DNA from 3 places in the Bilifractor sp. LCP21S3_F8 genome. Region 2 is predicted to be linked to each of the others. Evidence: riboswitches for the same ligand, from Rfam matches in the RefSeq annotation. Region 2 holds a riboswitch; each other region holds the start of a gene.
What was found. A riboswitch is a leader RNA that binds a small molecule or an ion and turns the genes downstream of it on or off. The one in region 2 is predicted to bind thiamine pyrophosphate.
Positions count from the first base shown of each region.

Region 1: it holds a riboswitch for thiamine pyrophosphate, as region 2 does, so the genes downstream of both, ACTQ3A_RS13090 (thiamine-binding protein) here and thiW (energy coupling factor transporter S component ThiW) in region 2, are expected to answer to the same signal.
Region 3: it holds a riboswitch for thiamine pyrophosphate, as region 2 does, so the genes downstream of both, ACTQ3A_RS09090 (energy-coupled thiamine transporter ThiT) here and thiW (energy coupling factor transporter S component ThiW) in region 2, are expected to answer to the same signal.

Region 1 is NZ_JBQKIK010000039.1:7,828-14,521, reverse strand. Features, by position in the region: gene ACTQ3A_RS13100 (MFS transporter) at 1-697, shown strand, start outside; gene ACTQ3A_RS13095 (uroporphyrinogen decarboxylase family protein) at 848-1,936, shown strand; partial or broken gene ACTQ3A_RS13090 (thiamine-binding protein) at 2,021-2,319, opposite strand; TPP riboswitch at 2,492-2,599, opposite strand; gene ACTQ3A_RS13085 (MATE family efflux transporter) at 2,781-4,139, shown strand; gene ACTQ3A_RS13080 (guanylate kinase) at 4,406-5,008, shown strand; gene holB (DNA polymerase III subunit delta') at 5,296-6,285, shown strand; partial or broken gene ACTQ3A_RS13070 (PSP1 domain-containing protein) at 6,344-6,694, shown strand, end outside.
Region 2 is NZ_JBQKIK010000004.1:27,630-34,323, reverse strand. Features, by position in the region: gene ACTQ3A_RS03140 (M20 metallopeptidase family protein) at 1-131, shown strand, start outside; gene ACTQ3A_RS03135 (hypothetical protein) at 128-541, shown strand; gene ACTQ3A_RS03130 (hypothetical protein) at 541-738, shown strand; partial or broken gene tnpA (IS200/IS605 family transposase) at 833-1,129, shown strand; gene ACTQ3A_RS03120 (hypothetical protein) at 1,122-2,729, shown strand; gene ACTQ3A_RS03115 (hypothetical protein) at 2,792-3,031, shown strand; TPP riboswitch at 3,156-3,265, shown strand; gene thiW (energy coupling factor transporter S component ThiW) at 3,441-4,022, shown strand; gene thiM (hydroxyethylthiazole kinase) at 4,091-4,951, shown strand; gene ACTQ3A_RS03100 (HAD family hydrolase) at 4,926-5,663, shown strand; gene ACTQ3A_RS03095 (NAD(P)-dependent malic enzyme) at 5,944-6,694, opposite strand, start outside.
Region 3 is NZ_JBQKIK010000017.1:59,809-66,502, reverse strand. Features, by position in the region: gene ACTQ3A_RS09100 (TDT family transporter) at 1-806, opposite strand, end outside; gene ACTQ3A_RS09095 (DMT family transporter) at 1,418-1,738, opposite strand; gene ACTQ3A_RS09090 (energy-coupled thiamine transporter ThiT) at 1,903-2,595, opposite strand; TPP riboswitch at 2,688-2,789, opposite strand; gene ACTQ3A_RS09085 (DUF438 domain-containing protein) at 2,847-4,625, opposite strand; gene ACTQ3A_RS09080 (cupin domain-containing protein) at 4,691-5,344, opposite strand; gene ACTQ3A_RS09075 (hypothetical protein) at 5,564-6,694, opposite strand, start outside.

The DNA.
Region 1 (6,694 bases), on a different contig from region 2:
GGGTGAGAGAGGCTGGCAGATGGTATTCTGGGGGCATGCGCTCCTTATTGTTGCCGTGATCATGGCATTTTTCCTTCCGGAGCCGCCGGTGGAAGAGGTCGTTTCGAACAGTGGGAAAAAGGAGTCTGTCGGAAAAAAGGTGTATGTGATCGCAGCACTGATCTTTTTCTACAATCTGTTCGCGTTTCCGATCATGCTGAATATGTCGACGCTGTTTGTGCAGAGAAATGCCGGTGGTCCTGCAGTGGCAGCCACATCCCTCTCCCTGTACACAGTTGCCGGAGTGGCTGCCGGTTTCACCTTCGGTTTTCTGTTTAAGGCAGTAAAGAGGTTTGTAATTACTCTGGGGATGGCTCTGTGCGGAGTTGGTTTTCTGCTGGTCTTCGCCGGACACAGCATGATCGTCATGACCATAGGTCTTATTGTTGTGGGATTCGGATTTTCGACCTTCTTCCCCGCATTCATGACATGGATGGGCATGGTGACACCACCGAGCACGGTAGCAATGGCATCTTCTCTTATCCTTGCATGCATGAATCTGGGAGGATTTGTGGCTTCACCGTATAATTCGCTTCTGATGCGGATCTTTGGTGAGGATCATTTTATTCTTCCGATGATTGTGATCGCAATTGTATTCGATCTTGTGGCGGCAGTCATCTTTGTTTTTGCGAGTCCGTTCAAGAAGGAAAATACATAAGACAGAAAATACATAAGAAAGAAAAGAAGGACAGGAACGACGGGAAGAATAGATATAATCAGCCGGCGCAGGAACAGAGTTTTTGACGAAATTGAATGCGTATATTTTTCAAATTGAGAAGCTTACAGGTTGAGGAAAAGAGGAATAGATATGATTGGAAAATATATGAAAAGGGCATCAGAGAGAGATTATTCCAGGAACTGGGCACAGCCGGGTACATTTCCGTGGCTGATTCAGCAGCCGAAACCGCCGATCAGCGGGAGGCCGGTATCCGTGCGGGACAATTACATCCGTGCGGTCAAGGGAGAACAACCGTACTGGATTCCGTGCTATTTCTTTGAATCGAATACCATATGGCCGGACGCCATAGAGGAACATCCGGTTCCGGAGGTGAGCGGATATGACTGGTGGGGCGTATACTGGGAGATGGTCGACAGTATTAACGGTATGATTACCAAACCGGGAACCAGAACCATATCGGATTTTTCGAAGTGGAAGGAAGAACTGGAATGGCCGGATATCTCCGGGGTCGATTTTGAAGCGGACGGGAAGAAGATTCAGAAGGATCTGGATCCGGATCGTGTGCATATATACCAGTGTACGGAAGGCATTTTTGAGAGACTTCACGAGCTGATTCCGTTTGCGGAGTCATTGATGGCATTTTATGAGGAACCGGAGCTTCTGGCGGACTTCTTTGACAAAATGGCGGACTACAAGATCGAGACAACGCAGAAGGTATTCGATTATTACGGGCGCGTGGACGGCGTTCTGTATCACGATGACTGGGGCACCGAGCGCGCAGGCTTTTTCTCGAACAAGATGTTCGATGAGCAGCTTCTGCCTTATGAGAAAAAATTCCTGCATGATTTCGTAAAAAAGAATGGTCGGTTTGTAGAGCTGCACTCTTGTGGCAAGAACGGCCAGTATCTCCCGGAAATGATCGAAATGGGAGTGGATTACTGGAATCCGCAGCATCGTGCCAATGATTACGATGAATTGTTTGATCAGTGGAATACGAAAATGAGCTTCGCCTTTGATATTGATATACCACACGGGGCGGATGAGAAAGAAATCCGGAGAATTGTGCGTGATTTCGTGGATCATTACGGAGAAAACGGCAGAATCCTGGCGAGCGTAATGACGGATATGACAGATCCGAAACAGACGGACATCGCGAGGGACGAGCTCTACCACTATTCCCTGGAATACTACAACAGGCTTTATCACAGAGAGGGCTGAAGATATCCCTGCTGCAGCTGGCATATATATGATGACTGCAGCAGGGATACTCATGACGACTGGCTCCGGAAATTTCTGTCGGTATTATTTCGTATGATGTTTTGAAACTTTTTTGTCGATACTCAGAATCTCCTGTTCCGGGTTGTATACCACCTTGATGTATGCGGAGACAGACGGTGCGCCGGCGCGGATTGCGACATGCTGGCATTCCTTTCGTCCATCAGCTGGTCGTAGCTGTCTCCTTCGATGGCGGTCTCGAAAGGCCCCACATAATAGCTGAGGCCGGTGCTCTTGATGTAGGCGATAACCTCATCTACAATCCGGATCAGCTCTTCATCGTTGTCCACATCTGGTAATGTCTGAATGGCTACACTTGCCTTCATTTCTTTTTTCCTCCTTTTCCCTTTTCAACATCTTCGTATTCAACAGCCAACAAGGAAATCGCGCGCCGCAGGTGGATTTCTGCGTCTGTCGGCATAAAAAATGCAGCAGCACCGGAATGAATCAGGCACTGCTGTATCAAGGATGAAGAGCGGGTTTTCTACGGAAAAATCCTATGATTCTCTTTACGCTTCCTACGCTGGCATGATCCAGATCAGGTATAAGGGTCACAGACAACATCTGTATCTCAGTCCTTTCCGGCGGACTCCCCTGCTGTATTTCTATATTTTAGTCACTTTATTTTTCAGTGTCAATCCTGTGGCGGGTTAAAACAGCAAAGCAAAGGCAGCAAAGGATACCAAAGTTAATTGTTGATTTTGCCCGCCTGCCGCAGATTTAAAATGGAATCCTGCATCTTCGGTGGTATAATGTGCAGGTATGAGTTTGAAAGCGGGTTTGGGATATGACGAAGGATATGACGAAAGGGCCGATTCTAAAGACCCTGATACTGTTTACAATTCCCCTGGTTCTGGGAACGCTTCTTCAGCTTACTTATAATGCGGCAGACAGCATGATTGTGGGACGGTTTGTCGGAAAAACAGCGCTCGCGGCAGTGGGTACGACAAATCCTCTGGTTACCCTGGTTCTGCTTTTCACAAACGGGATCTGTCTCGGGGCGGGAATACTGGTAAGCACGCTGTATGGAGCGGGAAAGAAGGAGGAGCTGCAGAGACAGGTAAGTACGGGAATGATCTCAGGGTGCGTTTTCTCCGTGGCAGTCGCGGCTGTGATGTTTGTGGCAGCGAAGCCGCTTCTGATGGCGCTGCAGGTGGAGGCGGTCATTCTTCCGGAGGGAGTCTTCTATCTGAGGATCATACTGTTCGGCATGTTCTTCAGTTTTATCTATAATTATCTGGCCAGTATGCTGCGGGCGATGGGTGACAGCGTCTCTCCGCTGATTTTTCTCGGCGGAAGTGCGGTACTGAATATTCTCGGGGATCTTTTTTTTATCGCGTTACTTCACATGGGAGTGGAAGGCGCCGCGATCAGTACGGTGATCTGTGAGGCCCTCAGTGCGGTTCTTTGTTATTTCTATATTCAGAGGAAGGTTCCGGAGCTTCGTCTTGGAAAAAAATGGCTGATCTTTGACTGGTCGATGCTGAAGAAAACCCTTGCGTTCGGTTTTGTGAGTGCGCTCCAGCAGAGCACGGTTCAGATGGGAAAGATTGGAACCCAGACCATCGTAAATACGCTCGGGGTAAACGCGACGGCGGCTTTCAACGCAACGAACCGGGTGGATGATTTTGCAACGATTCCCCAGCAGAATATCGCGCACGCCATGACTTCGGTGATGGCGCAGAACGTCGGAGCGGGGAATGCGTCGCGGGTGAAGCGGACATATCGTGCCGGAATGTATTGCGAGCTCGTTTATGGCGTGGTGATCGGTGCTGTGGTGTTTTTGGCGGCAGGGCCGCTGACCAGGCTGTTTACTTCGGATCCTGAGGTCATCGCGGAAGGGCAGCGCTATATGCGGCTCATTGCGGTCATGTATCCGGTTCCCGCGTTCACAAACGGACTTCAGGGATATTTCCGGGGAACGGGGGACTTGAAGGTCACGTTATATTCCAGTCTGATCAACATGGGAGTCCGGGTCGCATCGGAAATACCGATGGTGTTCGTGTGGCACTGGGGTTTCATCTCGATTCCATGGTCGTATCTTTTCGGATGGATCGCGATGAGCATATTTGAGCTTCCATTCCTGATCCGGCGTCTTCGCCGGATGGGAAAGAGGCCGACAAACGAGAAAGCGGAGACAGAGTAAGGAGCCACAGCGTCAGAAAAAACCGCGGCGCGGGAAAACCGCAGCGCAGGTAACAGCCGCGGTCGTGGGGAAGGAAATCGTGCGACAGAAAAACCGCTGCGCGGATCAAATGTTACGACTCAGGGAAAATGCGCGGTGCGGACCAGATGTTGTGACGCAGGAGAAAGGCCGCTGTGTGGGAGGAAGCCGCAGCTCGGGATGAGGTCATGATACAGGACGAAGCCGAGAGAGGCACCGGGCGTATCGGTGACCGGTGGAGAGTGAATATGGGTACAATTTTTTACATTATGGGAAAGAGCGCAAGCGGGAAGGATCACATATACACCGCGCTGCTTGCCCGGTCGGAGCTGAATCTGAAGCCGATCGTGCTGTATACCACAAGGCCGATGCGGCAGGGAGAAGAGAACGGCAGAGAATATTATTTTTCAGACGAGAGGCATCTGGCGGAACTGAGAAAAGCCGGGCGGATCATTGAGGAACGCTGTTATCAGACGGTCAGCGGACCGTGGTATTATTTTACGGCGGATGAGGGACAGATTGATCTGAAGAAGAGCGATTATCTCGGAATCGGTACGCTGGAATCCTATGAGCAGATGGTCCGGTACTACGGAAGGAATGTCATGGTTCCAATCTATATTGAAGTAGACGATGGAATCCGTCTGGAGCGGGCACTGCGGAGAGAACGGAAGCAGAAGCAGCCTCAGTACGAAGAAATGTGCAGGCGATTTCTGGCGGATCAAAAGGACTTTTCCGGGGAAAAAACAGCGCGGGCCGGCATCACCAGGCGGTTTAAAAACAACGGAACGATCCAGGAATGCATCGATGAAATCGCAGGCTTTATCCTTTCGATAAAACAGCGCCGGCCATGATGCCCTGACAGAAGAAGAATGCCGACAATCATGCGCAGGAAGAAAAAACGCTGCCAGTCATCATGTTCAGATAAGGATCCTGTAAACGATCGGCCTTGTCAGTCATGCGCACAGTAAGGATGGACAGCAGCAGAAGAAGAACAGGCGGAGGGTACCCAGGCGACAGGAATTATGGTATCATAGATTGAATAGCTCTTCGAAAATGCAGACAAGATCGTCACGCGCGAAGCAGAAGTTCGCAGAATATCAAGCTCAAGGAGGGATTAATCATGCGTGAACCTGACGAAATGAAGGGATTTGCGGGGATTGTTGGACATAAAGATGTAGTGTCACATATTCAGAATGCAGTCCGGACGGGAAAAATCTCTCATGCGTATATTATCGGCGGGGAGAAGGGATCTGGAAAGCGGCTCATAGCGACACTGTTCGCCATGACGCTTCAGTGCGAGGAGCATGGAACGGAACCCTGCGGAAAATGTGCCTCCTGCCGTAAGGCTCTTGGCGGAAATCATCCGGATATTATCTATGTGACGCATGAAAAGCCGAACTCTGTAGGAATCGACGAGATCCGGGAGCAGCTGGTGGAGGATGTGCAGATCCGTCCCTATGAGAGCAGGTATAAGATATATATCGTGGAGGAAGCGGGAAAGATGACGCCGCAGGCGCAGAACGCGCTTCTGAAGACGATCGAGGAACCGCCGGAATATGCCGTCATCATGCTTCTGGCGGACAATCCGGAGATTCTGCTTCCGACGATACGCTCCAGATGCGTGACATTAAATCTGAAGCCGGTTACCGAGGAAGAGATGAAGGATTATCTGATGCAGCAGCTCCATGTGCCCGACTATCAGGCGGATATCATGGCATCCTTTGCCCAGGGAAATATCGGCAAGGCAAAACGGATCGCAGAGTCCTCTGAATTCATGGAGATGGTGGAGAATGCCGTATATCTTCTGAAGAACTCCCAGAAGATGGAGGTCAGTGAGATGATTGACGCCGTGCGGGAGATGGCCGGAGATAAGCAGAAAATCTACGATTATTTCGACATCTTCACGATCTGGTTCCATGATGTCCTGATGTTCAAGGCGACACGGGAAGTGGACGGTCTTGTGCTGAAGGGTGAGATCAACGCGATCCGGGAACGTGCAAGCACCAGCTCATATGAGGGACTGCAGAAGATTCTGGAAGCGATACAGACGGCAGCGGGAAGATTCCGGGCGAATGTAAATCCTGATCTGACACTTGAGCTTCTGTTTCTCACAATACGGGAGTGCTGACCGGCGGAGATGATGTGAAATACAGATCCCGGGAACGGGATTGATAGGAGTAAGCAATATGGTAAAAATTATTGGAATCCGGTTTCGAAATGGGGGAAAGGTCTACTATTTCGATCCGAAGGACATGGAATTCAAGAAGGGTGGTTACGCCATCGTTGAGACCGCCAGGGGCGTGGAGTGCGGAAGAGTTGTGCTTGCGCCGCGGGAGGTTGAGGACAGTCAGGTGGTGCAGCCGCTTCGGCCGGTGATTCGCGTGGCCGGAGAGGCGGACATTGAGCATGAGAAGGAGAATCAGCGCAAGGAAAAGGAAGCCTACCGGATCTGCAGACAGAAGATCAGGGATCACAACCTGGATATGAAGCTGGTGCAGGCGGAATACACCTTCGACAACAAGAAGATGCTGTTTTAT
Region 2 (6,694 bases):
CCGGCGCTATGTTCTACGTCGGAAACGGCACCAACTGGCCTATGCCGCATCAGCCTGCGTATGATTTTAACGATCACATTCTGCCGACAGCCGCAACTGTTTTTCTGAAACTGGCTGAAAGCGAAACGTGAAAGATGAAGTCATAAATAATAACGAGCCGTGGGAAAATCATCCTGCTTATGATACAACAGAAACAAGATTTTGTATTGTGGACGCCAATACGGGCGAAGTGCTTGATGACGCTCAAGGATATGGGTATAAGACAGCCCAAAAAGCATATGCTGGATACTCTTACAAGAACAGAGATAAGAGTAAAGATAATGAGCGTCTTGCCAAAAAGAAGCATATAAAAAATTGGATGAAACAAAATAAATCATTCGTAAAACTGATGGATGATTATGCCTTTGAAATGGCAAAAGGCACTATGGCTCCTGATGATAAATTCGATGCAGAGTTTGTAAAAAATCTGCTGAAATCAGAAGGCTTAGAGCATGATTTTACAGCAAATGAACTTTTGAAAGCATGGAGGAATTATAAATAATGGCACGTTCTAAAAGTAATAACGTACAAATCAATATTTCTATCCCGTCTGAATGGAAGACCCAGCTTGAGAACCTTGCACGCATCTATTCTGTCGAGGAAGGTGAAACCATTACATTTCTTGACCTGATGCGCAGAGGGATTCAGGAAAAATATCAATTAGGAGAAAAAGACAATGAGCGAGGAACAATATCATAGTGCTTCGCATTGTAAATATCTGACGCAGTATCATATCATCTGGTGCCCTAAGTTCAGATTTTCTGTCTTGTAGAAAGGTGCTGACGATAAACTAAAAAACATCCTTGCTGACATCTGCAATCAATACAGATATGAAATCAAAGCATTGGAAGTGATGCCAGACCATATACATATATTCGTGGATTGCTCGCAGACAGTTGCTCCCTGTGATATAGTAAGGACGCTTAAAAGTATCAGCGCTATTGAAATGTTTAAGGTTTTCCCGCAGTTGAAACAGTTTTACTCCCGTTGTGGAGTATTATGGTCAAGGGGATATTTTGTATCAACGTCAGGACATATAAGCGAAGCTACAGTTAAGAAATATATCGAGGAACAGAAAATTCATGACTGAAGAAGATAGGAAAATATTGAAGCAATTTCATAAACTTTCCGACAGGCATATCCTTGTTGCTGAAACTGATATGCCATATTCTGATGTCGTGAAGGTAGTTACTCTTTCTGATAAGATACGCAAAGCAGGCAATGAACTTGTCGGGCTTATGAGAAAGAATTATGACCAGCTCCTGCGTACGAAAAGATACCGTAAACTGCTTAAATTATATGGCAATACTCAAGACAAAGATAAACGTAGGGTTTTGGCAAAACAGCTTAATAAAATGCAGTCTGAATATAACGTCACATGGGATTTTTGCAGAAAGTCCATGATTCCGATAGGCAAGAAATATGGTATAGATGCTATATTCGCCCTCACCAAAGCTGAGGATGTATGGCGTGGTATCGAAAAATGCCTCTATGATAATGGCAAAACAATACATTTTTCAAAATATGGAGATTTACCCTGCATCAGGGCAAAACAGATAAACCGTGGCATCTCAATGTCCGTTAAGGATAATAAACTGCAATTCAGGCTTGGTAAAACTATGTTTGGAATACAGGTAAATGACAGATTTCAACAGGATGAAGTAGCTGCCGTTTTATCTTATCTTGCCGAACCAGAGAACATAAATAATAAAGCTGTTAATACACTTATCGAAGATGCCTGCTGCATAGACACATACAGACCATGCTATGCTACTCTCGTGCCTAAGCTGATAAGAGGTAAATACAGACTATATCTACATCTAACCATCGAAGGAAAAGCGATGCCTAAATATGACAAGTACGGCAATCCCCGTCACATATACGGCAAAGGTACGATAGGCGCTGATATCGGAACGCAGACGGTTGCATATACATCAGATACCGAGGTTGGCTTAAAAAATCTTTCGGAGCGTGGTAACAGTATCCAGACATCCGAAAGAAAGGAACGGCTCCTTTACCGCGCCATGGAGAGGTCAAGGCGGGCAGCGAATCCACAGAATTATAATGATGATGGCACTATTAAGAAAGGTCGTAAGACCTGGAAATATTCAAATCATTATAAGAAGCTGAAATCTAAACATGCTGAATTGTGCCGTATCAATGCAGTAAACAGGCAGCTCGCAATAAATGAGGATTCTAACCATTTGCGAAGTCTCGGAGACATATTTGTGACAGAGCCTAAAAATGCAGGCAAGCTGATGAAACGAACTAAAGAAACTACCATTAATAACAAAGGAAAGTTCAATAAGAAAAAGCGTTTCGGTAAATCCATAAAGAACCGCTGCCCCTCTGGATTTCAGACTACAGTAGAAAAGAAGTTTAAGGTCACAGGTGGTACATATATAGAAGTTCCGAACAATTACAGAGCAAGCCAGTACGACCATACGGCTGATGATTACATTAAAAAGAAATTGTCTGACAGGCTGTATAAACTTCGTGATGGTACTGAAGTACAAAGAGACTGGTATTCATCATATCTGCTTTACTGCTACGATTATAGAACACAGAACATAGATAAAGAAAAATGTATTACAGAATTTAAGGCTCAATACAACAAAGAAAAAGCCCTAATCACATGGATTAAGGCTAATAAAATCAAGATACTGAATAGCGGAATTAAAGTAGCTTAACAATTCAATATCAGGGAGATTGACTGTACTTCCTTGCTGAAAAGCAGAAATTTACCGCTAATGTGGTCGTTGGACTGCTTGGTAATGAAAGTCCTGATTCAAACAGATTTACACTTGTAACTCCAAGGCCTGAAAATGGTGTACGATTACAAGCTAAACTTGGCAACCAGAACCCCACGGGCTTGCCCGTGGGAGCAGTCAGGATACACTGCAGGTATCTGATTATTCAAAGTTTAATATGGGCAGCTTTGATGAGGCCAAAAAGAAATTATCACATGAAAAGAATTTCCCTGTGGACCTGAAAAATGCATATCAGATTGGACAGAAGCTCAGTTCAGAAACAATAGATTGACATTTTGTGTGCACTTTCTGAATGGATTGTGTTATAATAGCACCGTTAAAGCAGAACGCTTTAGAAAAATCAAGAGAAACAGACTGGGGAGCCCGATGCATCGGGCTGAGAGGACGGATTTCAGCTGTCGACCCATTAACCTGATTTGGATAATGCCAACGTAGGGAGCATCGCTGTGATCATGCGTAATTATGCAGACTGTCGTTTGGCAGTCTGTTTTTTTATGCGAGCGTCGCGATAGCGAGATAAAACTCGCACAGCGTGTTTTATCTCGTTTCGCGTCCGGACCGGTGATCATAGTGACAATCAGCCGGCGCGTCATCAATTTCTTTAAATCTTAAAAAGGAAGGGATATGATCATGAAAAACAAATGGAACACAACCACGGTTTCTGCAAAGAATGCAGCTTCTGCTGCTGCCTCGCTTCCGGAAGGGTCACGGGCAGGAAAGCTGTCTCTGAAGAAAATGGTATTTACCGCGATGCTCGCGTGTCTCGGATTTGTGCTGAATACCTTTGTATGGTTTCCGCACATGGCTCCGTTTCAGCACTTCTGCAACGTTATGGGGGCGGTTTTTCTGGGCCCGTGGTATAATTTCATCGCAGCTCTTCTGACGGGCTGCATGCGGGTGGCTCTGGTCGGCTGTGATTTTCAGGCTGTGATCGGCGCGATTTTTGGTGCCCTGCTTTCCGGTATTCTGTATAGAAAAACGCATAAGCTCTGGGCAGCATGGGTCGGAGAAGTCATCGGAACCGGATTCATCAGCGCGGTACTGGCAAGCGTGATTTTCAATCTGGCACTTCACATTAAATACGCGATTTTTTATCTTATCCCCTACTACGGCCCAGCATCTGCGATGGGGGCAACCCTCGCCATTGCGGTTCTCCTGGTGCTGAAGCGATCCAAGGCGCTGCCGAAGATGCAGGCGCAGCTGAACAAATGAAAAATTTTCCGCGGCCGGGAAGTCCACTGAAAAAATGATGAAGCATTTTATGGAAGGAATCATAACAGATGGAGTATGGAGAATCTCTTCGAAAAGTGCAGGAAACGAAGCCTGCGGTGCAGTGTATCACAAATTTTGTCACGGTCAATGACTGCGCGAATATCATTCTTGCGGCAGGAGGAACACCGGCGATGACGATGGATGTTCGCGAGGTCCGCGAGGGAGTGGAGGGAATGAATGCCCTTGTCTGCAATCTCGGAGCGATTGAATCGGTAGACAGCATGATCATTGCCGGACAGCATGCGAATGAGCTGGGAATCCCGGTTGTTCTGGATCCGGTCGCTGCCGGCAGCACAACGCTGCGGCGGTACAGCATCCGGGAGCTTCTGGAGACGGTCCATTTTACCGCAATCCGGGGAAATGCCTCTGAGATCCGTGCGATTGAGACAGGAGGCCTTGAGGCGAAAACCGGGAGGGGCGTGGATGTCAGCGCGGAGGATGAGATTACCGCAGATAATCTCGAGAAGAGTATTGTGATGGCCGAAAAACTGGCTCTGCGGATCCGAAGCGTCATAGCCGTATCCGGAGAGACAGATATCGTGACTGACGGAGAACAGACAGTGATTCTCCATAATGGGTGCGCAACGATGGCACGGATTACCGGAAGCGGATGCATGCTTACTTCGCTGATCGGAGCGTTCTGCGGTGCCGACAGAGAGAATTCCTTCCGCGCTGTCGTGAGTGCAATGACGGTGATGGGCCTTGCGGGAGAGATCGCGGAACAGAAGCGTCTGGAGAAGGGAACCGGAAACGCCACCTTCCGCACAGATCTGATCGATGCCGTCTTCAATATGACTCCGGAGAAGGTGGATCAGGGCATCCGGTGTCAGGAGGAACAGAGAAATGCGGAAAAAGTACGCGATTTTTGATGTGGACGGCACGCTGGCGGATTCGATGCGGTACTGGGATCATCTCGCGGAGGATTATCTCGGCGGTCTGGGCATTCATGCATCCCGGGAGGATCTTGCGCCGATCGAAACCATGACAATGTCCGAAAGCTCGGCGTATTTCATTCACAGATACAGTCTTGCGAAAACGCCCGGAGAAGTGATGGAAGAAATGTTCGCTCTGATACGAAAGCACTACGAGGAGGACATTCCGCTGAAGGAGGGAGCCGCCGCTTATCTCCGAAGCCTCCGGGAACGGGGTGTGCGCATGTGCGTCGCAACGGCAAATGACACCGCGCTTTCCAGGGCGTGTTTCCGGCGGAACGGAATTCTGGAATATTTTGACTTTTTTGTGAGCTGTGAGGAAATCGGCAGGGGAAAGCGGGATCCGGACATCTATGATTTCTGCAGGGAGAAAATGGCCGATGAGACAGGCACCTCTCTCCTGCCGTCCGATGTGGCGGTGTTTGAGGATGCTGCCTATTGTCTGGAAACCGCTTCAGGTGCCGGGTATTATACCGTTGCGATGTTCGAGAGCAGCTATGAAAAGGACTGGGACAGAATCCGGGGGATTGCTGACGAATCCTATGTGAGCTGGAACGACGCGATGCAGCAGGCTGGCAGAATACCGTGTGATAAGGCGGAAGGGCGCGGTGTAATAGTCTGCCAGAAAATACAGCGTGATAAGCTGTAAATACGTGATGCGAGTGGCTTTGACGGATGTATTGTAAGAAGGTGGAGAAATGCTCCCTGGAAAGTCAAAAGTACACAGCGTGAAAAATGCAAAGAGATAAAACACGCTGCGCGAGTTTTATCTCGCTATCGCGACGCTCGCCGCACACGAATACTTCACATTCGGCTGCGGCTCACTGTTCGCGTAAAAAAAGGCTGCCGCAGCGATGTGATCCGTACAGGAAAACAAGCTGCGGCAGCCTTTCTGACTGTGTCAGAATATTTGTGTCAAAATATTATATTCAGATTCTTGCGACTCCGCTCTCACGGGCTGCCTTAGCGACAGCTTCGGCAACGGCAGTCTTTACTCTCGGATCAAATGCCTTCGGAAGAATGTAATCTGCGGAAAGCTCCTTGTCGGAGACAAGGCCGGCGATTGCCTTTGCAGCGGCGATCTTCATCTCGTCATTGATGTCGGATGCGCGTACATCCAGAGCTCCGCGGAAGATGCCCGGGAAGCAGAGAACGTTGTTGATCTGGTTCGGGAAGTCACTTCTTCCGGTCGATACAACTGCTGCGCCTGCAGCCTTTGCGTCATCCGGATAAATTTCCGGTACCGGGTTTGCGCACGCAAAAATGATCGGATCCTTTGCCATGCTGCGAACCATATCCTGAGTCAGTGTGCCGGGTGCGGAAACACCGATAAATACATCAGCTCCCTTGATGACGTCTGCCAGAGTGCCGGACTCATGTGAGCGGTTTGTGATCTTCGCCATCTCTTCCTTGACCGGGTTCAGTCCTTCACGGCCCTCATAGATTGCGCCCTTGCGGTCAGTCATGATAACATTCTTGAGACCCATGGAGATCAGAAGCTTGATGATAGCGATTCCGGCAGCGCCGGCACCGGATGTGACGATCTTGATATCCTCGATGTTCTTGCCGACAACTTTGAGCGCATTCATCAGGCCTGCAAGGGTGATAACCGCGGTTCCATGCTGGTCATCATGGAAAATCGGAATATCGGTGCACTTCTTCAGCTTCTCTTCGATCTCA
Region 3 (6,694 bases), on a different contig from region 2:
CAGTCCCCCGCACGAAGCGCGTTCCATGTCAGCCGGGTTCCGATTGCGGTATTGATGAACGGAAACGTAAATCCCGAAAATGACGGATAAAATGTTCCCCCGATGTATCGGAATACCTGTACCAGTCCGAGCACATAGAAGGCGCTGGAGAACAGAAAGATCACCAGAAATACAGCAGGATCCTTTGTCTCAAAGGACTGATGATATCCCACCAGGCACAGACTGAACGGCGCCGCACAGATCGCCGTCAGAGGCGCAAGCAGCTTCTCCGCAGGGAGCTTACGATAACGGACCGCCATCAGGATCATCAATACCGACGTCGCTGCCAGACCGTAAACCGTCAGCACTCTGCCGAGCGCCTGCATCCCGAAAGCAGGGCTCGTCGCCGCAGCCGCCACAATGCCCACATAGACCAGAAACCATGTCATGTATACTTTTTTCAGCTGAAAACAACGCACAAAGGACGCTGTAAACCACACGATCAGCACCGCGTGAAGCACCAGCGCCGCCCACCAGACTGACACACCAGCCGGAACGCTGACACTCTTCAGACTGACCGCGAGGAACATCAGTCCCATGGAAAAAGTCCCCGCAGCGCCGGCTATGGCAGGATTCTTCATATCCCGGCGCAAATCTTCCGGATACAGAAGAGCCTTCAGAACCAGCAGCACCAGAAGCGCCACGGATACCAGCTCCATGAGAATCCACACAAGATTCGAATAGCTCTTCAGAAAATTCCCAAATGCCGCAAAACCCAGCATCACTCCTGCTATCGGAACCGGCACTCTCCTGATCATGCTCTTCATGCGTCCCTTCCTCCAGAAAAAATACACCTGCCGCTCATTATGTTACGAAACCACAGCCGGAGCTTCTCCTAATGCCAGCCCACAGCCGCAGTTCCTCATAACGCCACTTCACTGCCGCAGTTCCTCATAATACCGGCTCTCAGCCACGTTTTTGCATTACATTTCTGCATTTATTATATTTCCTATCAACTAAATATGATTTTGAATTATACAGGAACATTCCGGCAATATCAACGAAAAAGAAAGCTCATTCGTGTTGCTCATTCCTGCTGCCTTCGAAACGAGATAAAACACGCTGCGCGAGTTTTATCTCGCTATCGCGACGCTCGCCGCACACGAATACTTCGCATTCGGCTGCGGCTCACTATTCGCGTAAATCACGGCCAGTCTCTTACACACGCTTCGCGTGTAACGATCCTGTCTGCGTTTTTGAGGAGCTGATGCGATACCTGGCCATATGTTCAGAATCTTCAAGCGAACAAGGAAGGCCGCCACGCAACAGTTTGCGCAGCGGCCTTCTTCTACATATCTTCCGTATCGTATTATATATTTTCAGTATTCTATATCTGCCATATTTTATATCTGCAGTATTCCATATCTGCCGTATCCCACTATCTGGTTCCCCAGACGTTTACAATCACACACCCGATGATAATCAGCACGATTCCAAAGACGCCGACACCGGTCAGCTTCTGACGGAACAGCAGATAGCCGATGACATTTGTGGCGATCAGTCCCACTCCGCACCAGATTGCGTAGGCGACGCCCACGTTCATACGATCCATGACGTGAGAAAAGGTGTAGTAACACACACAATAACACGCGATACAGATAATTGACGGTAACGGCCGGGTAAAGTGATGCGTATACTTCAGGAGCGACGTTGCCGCCACCTCCGAAGCGATCAGTACTGTCAGCAGAAAAACAGTCATTTTGATTCCTCCTGCATGTTCACTTACACGGATGCTGTCTCATACTGCGACCGACCGGGAATTCCTGCGCTGCATCATCCACGGACATTCCGGCCTTCAGCGTCTCATACTGCGACCGTCCGGAAATTCCCACACACGCACCGTCTCAATGCCTCGCCCGTGCCTTATGCCACGCTCTGTCTCGAATTACCTCCCGCAAGCGCCATCCCTCTGACCCTTATCATCGCCTTATTCACGGCCGGTATGAGAAGCAGCACAATGGTGAGGCCGCACTCCACGAAGATGTAGATCGCATTGTAGGCAAGGGAGTATCCGATCGCCGACATTCCGTATTCATTGCCATAGCTTCCAAAGAAAATGTAGCCTGAAAGAACCGCGAAGAAATACCTGCCGACAACTCCAAGCAGATAGCCCTTGATCAGTCCGTGCTTCGCCCCGGAAAACACACCGGAGAGCCCGAGAGCCGTAAACGCAAACACATAATCCACCAGCATCTGCGGCAGAGAAATAATATAGGGATCAACGATCAGCTGGAGAAGACCGTAGGCAAGACCTGCAAACAGCCCTGTCCCAAGGCCGTACCAATATCCCACAAGCGATATCAGCAGCATGGAAAAGAAGGTTATGCTGCCGCCCATCGGCAGATGAAACAGCTTGATCATGGATGCGACCGTCGCAAGCGCGATTGCCATCGCCGAGAACACAAGCTTTCTCGTACCGAGTACACCCTTCTGGTCCGGTTTCCGGATCAGGCAGACCAGAAGCAGTGCCAGAATGATCACGGCAATCACCGCAATGTAGCCGACCTGCGTCAGCTGGTATACTCCGTCACTTCCAAGAGTAGCAAATACAGACATAATATAATCCTCCTCACAGTTGTCTGCGGGAGGATTTCACTTTTCAAAGCTACGGAACTCTCAGAAACATTCATTTCTTTGATCACACAGCCTGCATTCAGACTCAGCTTCCCTACGCCGGCATTAACCGGATCAGGTCATCAGGGTCAGCCGCATGCACGGCACTCTCAGCTTCCGCTCCCCCAGCAGTTTTTCTTTGTATTTACAGTATAGCAGATAAAGCAAAACCGTCAATTCATTTTCCTGCTGATTCAGTGACCCGCGAAGTGTTCCTTCGCGAATTCCATATCCTGCACCAGCTCCGCAGCCCCAAGATAATTGCCCTTCCGGTCTCTTACGGCAAGATAGTTCACCAGCATGGTTCTTCCGTTTTTCTCCATCCATACCGGTACACTGTCCCTGCTTCCGTCCCGGAAGCTGTCCAGAATACTGCGGACCATGGGCTCTACCTTTGGCGGATGGCAGGAAAAGACCTCCCGGTCAATGGCCATTCCCGCACGCTTGAAGACCTTCGGTCCCTCATTGAAGTAGCGGTTGATGTTGTCCGCATCAATAAAACTGATCTCCATCGGTATGGTGTTCAGCAGTGCTGTAAGCTGCGGAACCGTCATATGTCCGCCCGGCATCACAACCTCGCCCTGGGAGAGGCCAGGCTTTTCTGCCTTTTTCTCTGCGTTCAGAGCCTGCTCCGCTTCTTCCCAGTCCGTAAAGGACTGACCGAGGATCTCCGTATAATCTCCGGAGTCCCGGTACACCGAATACCAGTCTTCCGCCGTGAAATTCACCGCGCAGATCGGGAAGAGAATATTATTTTCTTTGTAAATCATTTCCTCCGCCCGGTCAAGCACCGCCGACAGCCGGCCGTACCAGTCGTCGTCGTGATCTTCATCCTTTGAAAGCGCACTGATCTCGTCGCGGATCTCATCATCCACGGTCCACATGACATCTGACGGGCCGGAGATATCATAACGCACCTTCAGATGCGGATAGAGCAGATCTCCTTTCTTCGCGTAGTGAACTGCAATCTCGCGAAGCTGTGACATAAGCCTGTCGTCCGCACTCTTTCCGGCGACAGCCTCACGCGCACGGAGAAGAAGCGTCTCGATTGCCTGATTCTCCCTCTCAAAGAGATTCAGCGGATGGCCCGGAACCGACGCGAGCGAAGCCGCCAGCTCTTTGCGGTCGCCCGGATCCGCAGCTGCCGTTGAGGTCATCTCCGCTATACGAGAGAAGTCTGCTGTCCTCTGCTCAGCGACAGAAGCACCGGCTCTCTTCTTCTCTACAGCAGAGGAAACTCCTGTCGCCCCTGCTGCAACAGAGGAATCTCCGGCCTTCCCTGCTGCAACAGAGGAGTCTCCGATCTTCTTCATAAGAGAATCCTCTACCGCCTTCTCCGCATTGGCGATCTTCTCTTCTCTTGTCGCACCGTGGAAAAGCGCGGAATGTACATCGCAGAGCTTCTGCACCTCCTCAAGAGGAGTCCCGGATTTCAGAAGATCCTGCTCCGCTCTCATGATTTCGGAGGCATCAACATCACGGAAATTTTTCACAAAATCGGCTCTTACTGCTTCAAGGTCCTCACCGCTGCCGAGTCTTCTCAGGTAGCTCTTGAGAAGTTCGTTGCGCTCCTCAGTCATGCCGCCTTCTGTCTGCGCCGCCGCCCGGCTCACACTGCCGCCTTCTGCCTGCGCCGCCTCCCGGCTCACACTGCCACCATCTGCCTGCGCCGCCTCCCGGCTCACACTGTCACCGGCTGCCTGTGCGTCCTTTGCTTCCTCCCAGGGCATTTTCAGCTCCGGCATTTCTCCCTCGATCTCAAAGCCGTGCGTCATGAGTGCCATGACCACATCCATCATCGAGATATTTTTCATCTTCGCGCCCTTCGGAATCGTCATGATTCTTCCGACAGAACCGAGCATTCCCTTTTTCGTGATCTCCCGGAATCCGACGCCGGAAAGGATGTCTCTCAGCTCCGGGTACTCCTGCACCAGTTCATACACAGATTTGTTAAAGTCAATCTTCTTTGCCATATCTCTGCTTACTCCAATACTCATATATATGTACAAGTTCAGACTCAGTTGTCAGTAAACGTCGGTCAGTCAAGTGTCAGCAGCAATGCCATCTTGAACTTCTCCGAGGCCTTCACAAAATGACGTCCTCCCTTAGCAAAATGAAAGTTCTCGCCGGCTTTGATTTTGTGCTCTTTTCCCTCATATCCGATGATTCCCTCTCCGTCCAGCGCAAAAACAATCGCTTCTCCCGGAGCCGCGTGCTCGGAAAGACCCGTTCCCTTATCAAATGACATCACTACAAATTTCATTTTATCGTTGTGGACAACATCCATATTCACAATCCTGCCCGCCTGATAAGGAACCACCTCTGCCAGCTGAAATACCTCACCCGCCTTAATTGTATTGTTCATAATATCCTCCTTCCGAATTAAAATCTCCGTGTAAACCACGCCCTTCTGCGTGCGCATTCCCATCGGGGTATCTGTCAGAGTCACGATAGCCCCGCCGGCATTCAGTTCCCTGATAAATCCTTCTCTTCCATATACTTCCATGCTTCCATCCGCCACCAGAATCAGCTTATAGCTGGAATAAATTTCAGCACTGATATCTGTACCGGCCGCTAATGAAAAGTATGTGATAGAATTGGTACCGCTGTACACTTCCCTTGAGATGGTGCATCCCGGAACCGGATTGTTATCTTTTGCAATAGAAAAAACGTCTCCAACTTTTTCTTTCATTTTCTTCACCATCCTTTCCGATACAACACGAGCATACACAAAGGAATCAAAAAAATCCGTATCCCAGGATACGGATCAAACATTTTTCTCTTTACCAAAACATATTTGCCAAAACATATGCCGCCTTATATCCCTGTTGCATTAGCTACGGGGATATAAGACGGCCATTATTTTTCTGAAAGGTATCAGATACCTATGCTATTAAAACCGGATTCATCTTCACAGATTCCTCAGACAGGTCTGCAGCATATTTCCCACCGTATCCGCGAAAAGATCCAGCTTCCGGATCCTCGCGAAATGCCTGCCGTAGATATGCTGCACTGCCGGAAGACTTTTTTCATCGCCGGTAAAAACGCACAGAACGGTAATGCCCTGCATCCTTGCCCGATGCACCTCCGCGGCGGTATCCTCCACACCGGTTGTGCCCGCATAATCCTTGTATGAACCCGCCGAGGTCCGCACCTTGATGGCGTCGTTCGGCTTTCCGTCAGACAGGACAATCAGCAGCCGGTGATCGGCATCATTTTTTTCGATCATTCCCGCGGCGAGGCGGATCGCCAGACCGTCCCGGTTGGCCCCCGTCGTAAAATACCGGAAGATGTTCCGGTTCTTCTTCACTTCATGGTAATCACGGAACAGGTTTACAACGGTATATCCATTCATCGAGCAAAACGAATACACTCTGACCGGGATTCCGCATCGCGTAAGACTCTCCGCGATCATATAGCCCTGCGCCGCGACAACCGGCTGCCGGTGTACCTGCGAGGTAGACGCGTCCAGCAGAATATCGACCGAAAGATTGCCGCTGTCCCCGGGAAGTACCTTCCGGAAGATACGGTCGTCATCCAATTCAAGCCCGCGCCAGATCAAAGACGCATCGAGCCTCCCCGAATTCGACTTCACCACCTGATTGTCCATGTGCATCAGCATGGAATTCCGAATCCGATTCGTCAGGCGGAGAATCTCCATGCGGTATTTCGCGACATTCTCCTGAAATGCCTCCTCATTTTCCTTCGCCTGCTCCACCGCCTGCTTCCGCATTTTTCCCGCAAAACCGCTCTTCAGCATCTCGTCGTCATACGCGCCGTCCGTGAAATGAAGATGAACATCCGTATGATTTCCCGTGCAGTACTCCTTCTCCAGCCGGCGCACAGTCTTCTGATCATAGAGAGGCTTCCCGAAATAATTTGTGATATACTCCTTTAAACCTTCGTCGGTCTGTGCAGAATACTTCGCAAAAGCAACGCTCAGACGGCTCTGGTCCAGAACCTCACTCCCGTATTCCGACAGATGCTCGCCGTATCCGAAGGCGAGCCGGCGGATCGGTCCCATATTTCCGGCCTCTCTCCT